2 regions of the Planctobacterium sp. R6 genome follow, and region 1 is predicted to be linked to the other one. Evidence: predicted binding sites of a transcription regulator. Region 1 holds the regulator's gene; the other holds the start of a gene.
The links. Region 1 encodes LexA, which represses DNA repair genes until DNA is damaged. Its sites were predicted from a motif close to TACTGTATNNNNATACAGTA; they were not measured.

Region 1 (2,411 bases):
GTTTTTGGCTTCCTGCGCCATGGCTTTTTTCACTGAGGGGGCCGCCAATATGCTGTTAAACAGCTGATGTCTGTCCATCAACATCGGGCCATTCATGCTTTGTTGGCGACGATAAAAATGGGTACGCGCCAATCGGATGAGTTTATGTGCTATTTCAGAATCTGTGCCTCGGGTGGTGGCCATACGCTGGCTGGATACCGCAGAGCTGTAATAGACGAAGTTGTCCCGTCCTAAAAACAATACGATAAAAAACTTTCTCAACCAGTTTGGCGACGCTCTGTCGGTAAGCAGATCAGCCCAGCCACGACTTTCTTTGCCTGGTGCCCGGCCCCAAAAAATAGAGACGGGAACGATTTGCAGATCCAGTGACTCGTCATCACGGTGCAGCTCAAACAACCGGGTAAAGCTTTTATTTATGTCTGTGTGTTTGGACTTTTTTGACAGCAGCGCTTCCGGCTCCTGTAAAAACAGACAGTTGGTTATCTTGTCGTTGCCAATTTCCAGTTGTTTGTCAGGCGCCGGCAGGCCCAGCATTTTTGTGGAGAGTTCCAGCGCTACGCGGTCTGTTACCGAGTTGGTTTTTAACAGATAGATAATTGGACGACTTTTATCAATACCTAACTCGCCTTCAATATCTGTCGGGATATTGCTGGTTTTAACCAACCAACGAGTTGGAAACTTCACTAAATTAAAAAACAGATTCTGATACCAAGCCATGGTTATTTAAATTAGATTCACATTATCGGGGATCATAGCATGACCTTTTCTGTTTGGCTTAGTGATCTATGTAAGCGAATATCGCGGTCAAAAGCGAAATAGCAGATTTTCTGTTGAGATTATTCGGCAACTGTATATACTCCCAGTTAAACTGTACGTAAAAACAGGTTCGATATGCGTCCACTTACATTACGACAAGAGCAGGTACTCAACCTGATCAAAGAGACCATTGCCGATACGGGTATGCCACCCACACGTGCTGAAATTGCACGTGAACTGGGGTTTAAGTCAGCCAATGCCGCCGAAGAGCATTTGAAAGCCTTGCAAAGAAAGGGGGTCATTGAAATTCTGGCAGGGACCTCCCGTGGCATTCGTTTAACCGGACCTGTTGACGAGCCTGAACCTGAGTTGGGTTTACCCCTGATTGGTAAAGTGGCTGCCGGTGAACCCATACTGGCGCAGGAGCATATCGAAAGTCATTATCAGGTCGCTGCCGGTATGTTTCAGCCAGAGGCACATTATCTGCTGCGTGTGGATGGTGAGAGTATGAAAGACATCGGCATAATGGACGGTGATTTGCTGGCCGTGCATCGCACTAATCAGGCGCGTAATGGTCAGGTGGTGGTGGCAAGAGTGGAAGATGATGTCACGGTTAAACGTTTTGAAAAAACCGGTTCCCAGGTTTTACTGCATGCTGAGAACGCCGACTTTGCCCCGATTAAAGTGGATTTAAACTCCCAGCCGCTAAATATTGAAGGTATTGCGGTGGGAATTATCCGAAATAACGCCTGGATGTAATAATCTTTTTATCTGGCATTAGTTTTTAAATATCTTTCTGTGATGACCTAGCCCATTGATAAATGGGCTTTTTTGTTTGTAATACCGCTTCAGTATAGTTTCCCCGGCCTAAAAGTTTTGCCTGAAAATGGCTTTTTTATTTCCTTTTTCCAAATTTAGGTCTATTTTTGACCCTATAGGTGATGAAAAAATCATCATTTAGTGTCTCTCAATTGTTTTTGATCTTCGAAATTTGTTTACATATCATTCAGTTTTTAACATAGTAATAACATATCTGTTTCAATGCCGTAACTTTTGTGCGGCACCGTTGTTGTAAAAATGACCAATAAGAAAACAACGGGTTAAGAAGGAGGAACACACAGGTGGGTAAAATATTTACTGGGTTTTGGGGCGTAATGGCGTTTTTAGTGAGTTTCGCTTCTTTCGCTGCATCAGATCCTAAGCCTGAACAATATCAGTTAAATCTGCGTAGTGGCGTTACTGACATTAGCCAACAGGTTTATGACCTGCACATGACCATTTTTTGGATTTGTGTGGTGATTGCCATCATAGTGTTTGGTGCGATGTTGTGGGCTACCATTTTCCACAGAAAGTCCCGGGGCGTAAAACCGGCTACCTTCCATGAAAGTGTAAAGGTGGAAATCGCCTGGACGGTGGTTCCTTTTATCATCCTTATCGGTATGGCCATTCCCGCCACTAAAACCCTGATTGCTATGGAAGATGTCTCTGCACCAGATGTGTCTGTGATCGTGACCGGATCACAATGGAAGTGGCATTACAAATACATGGACAATGAGGTGGAATATTATTCTGTGATGGCGACTCAACCTGAACAGATTGCCAATAAGCTGGAAAAAAATATCAATTATTTGCTGGAAGTGGACCGGCCACTGGTG
Region 2 (2,411 bases), on a different contig from region 1:
CCGTTCTGATTTTTTACCGTGGCGGTTGGTGCCCATACTGCAACGCGCAGCTCGCCGGACTGAAGGACATCGAAAGCAAAGTCATGGATTTGGGTTATCAAATCGTGGCCATTTCACCTGATTCACCCGCCAGGTTAAAGGAGCAAGCTGTGGACAGCGACTTCAAAGTTAAACTGTTATCCGATAAAGATTTTTCAGTGAGCAGCGCATTGGGTATAGGATTCTTCTTACCGGATGATGTCGCCAACCGCTATCGCAATAAAATGGGTATCGAGTTTGTCGCCCTGGATGGCACCAGCAAAGTGGCATTGCCAGTACCTGCGGTTTACATTGCAGACCAACAGGGACTTGTGCATTTTAACTATGTTAACCCCAATTTCCGGGTGCGTATTTCACCGGAATTATTGTATCAGGCCGCAAAAACGCTGGACCTGCAACAGCAATAAGTAGTCAGGTTGTTACAGACGACGGTTAATAATCTGATCAACCTTTCCGGCTTGTTTTAACGCCACAATGGACTGGTTGATCAGCTGCAACAATTGCGGGTTAACCTGTTTGTGAAACGCAATACTGGTGGGCAGTTCAGCCAAATTCAGCTGGATCTTAATTTGCTGTTTATGGCCCTGTAACTGTTGCAGTTGATATCTGATGATATCCACCGAATAAGCAATCGCATCAACGCGCTGTTTGAGCAACATTTGCAATAATTCTTTGGAACTGAGCACATGGGTCAGATGGATTTCATCTGGCCCTAAATCCTTGAGTAACCTCTCACCAATATCATCCCGCACCACGCCTATCACATACTGGTTAATTTGCCCTAAATCGGTCAATGTAAGGTCACTGTCTTTTAAGGTGATCAGCGCTATTTGCTCGGTAAATAAAGGTTCACTCAAGGCAAACAAGTTATCGCGTTCAGGGGTGTAAGCCATGGTCAGCAAGGCGGCTTGCGGATTATTACTGATCTCTTTAACGGCCCTTGCCCAGGGAAAAACCAGGACTTGTTTGTGGCTATTGAAGGGCACCTTGTGAGCCTCAAAAATTTGCTCAAGAATTTCCACCGCAATGCCTTTGACCTGGTTATCCTCACGATAATGGTAAGGTGGATATTGCTCGGTTATCCATAACATCTGATTCACGGTATCGCTCATTAGCGGTTTTAAAGGCTCTTCCCCATTGGCACCCCAACTCAACAACAGCAACGACATCAAACAACAAAACAAACGACAGGGGAAACAAACCTTAAAAATCAACCGGACAACCTTTTTTTATTCTTAATAACAAGACCTACTATATACAATTGTGGGCGGGCTTGTCCGGTTTTAAGCTGCACAGCTGTTTTTTAACAAACAACTGGTTTTTTATTCAGTATTATTAGACACTTAAACGATTGAATAAGTATTGACGGGAATATACGCTGTTCATATGCAATCACTTTCGATAAAACCCGTATCGGAGTTAAAAGGCGTCGGCGCCAAAGTGGCAGAGAAACTCAATGGTCTGGGCCTGAAAACCGTTCAGGACGTGCTGTTTCACTTGCCGCTGCGCTATGAAGATCGTACCCGTATTTACCCTGTTGCCGATCTGAAACCCGGTGTCTCCGCTGCAATTGTTGCCGAAGTTAAACGCGCCAATATCAGCTATGGCCGAAAACGTACCCTGGTGGTAAACGTGGCCGATCAATCCGGCTCTGTCACCCTGCGCTTTTTTTATTTTTCGGCGGCCCAGGCCAAAAACATGACCGAAGGCACACAGCTGCGCTGTTTTGGGGAGGCCCGCCCTGGTAAACACGGGCTGGAAATGGTGCACCCTGAATATCGCATCCTGAACAGTGAATCAGAACAACAGGTAGAAGAAACCCTGACCCCGGTATACCCCACCACAGAAGGCATAAAACAACTGACCTTGCGCAATCTCACCGAGGCTGCACTCAAGCTGCTGGACAAAGGCGGATTGGCGGAGTTATTACCCGACGGGCTATATCCCAAACAGTTAAGTATGAAACAGGCACTGCGGGTGGCTCACCGTCCCACGCCGGATATTGCAGTAACCGAACTGCTGGAAGGTAAACACCCGGCACAGGAAAGGTTGATCCTGGAAGAGTTGCTGGCTCATCACCTCAGCGTGCTGAAAGTAAAACACCAAACCCAGGCCGACCCGGCTATCAGTATCCCGCCATCTCAGCAGCTCCGCTCCAGGTTTTTACAGAGCCTGCCCTTTAAGCCCACCGGCGCACAGCAGCGGGTGAGCGCCGAAATAGAACGAGATTTGCTGCTCAATCGCCCTATGATGCGTCTGGTGCAGGGTGATGTGGGTTCGGGCAAAACCCTGGTGGCCGCCATTGCGGCACTGCACGCCATTGAACAGGGCTTACAGGTGGCCTTAATGGCCCCGACCGAAATACTGGCAGA

Region 2: the regulator LexA is predicted to act here: its motif matches at 1,352-1,371, upstream of recG (ATP-dependent DNA helicase RecG).

What each region holds. Positions count from the first base shown of each region.
Region 1 is NZ_JBVTQY010000005.1:154,430-156,840, reverse strand. Features, by position in the region: gene plsB (glycerol-3-phosphate 1-O-acyltransferase PlsB) at 1-717, opposite strand, end outside; gene lexA (transcriptional repressor LexA) at 892-1,515, shown strand; gene coxB (cytochrome c oxidase subunit II) at 1,911-2,411, shown strand, end outside.
Region 2 is NZ_JBVTQY010000081.1:3,169-5,579, reverse strand. Features, by position in the region: gene AC0J20_RS23100 (peroxiredoxin-like family protein) at 1-446, shown strand, start outside; gene AC0J20_RS23095 (substrate-binding periplasmic protein) at 459-1,151, opposite strand; gene recG (ATP-dependent DNA helicase RecG) at 1,426-2,411, shown strand, end outside.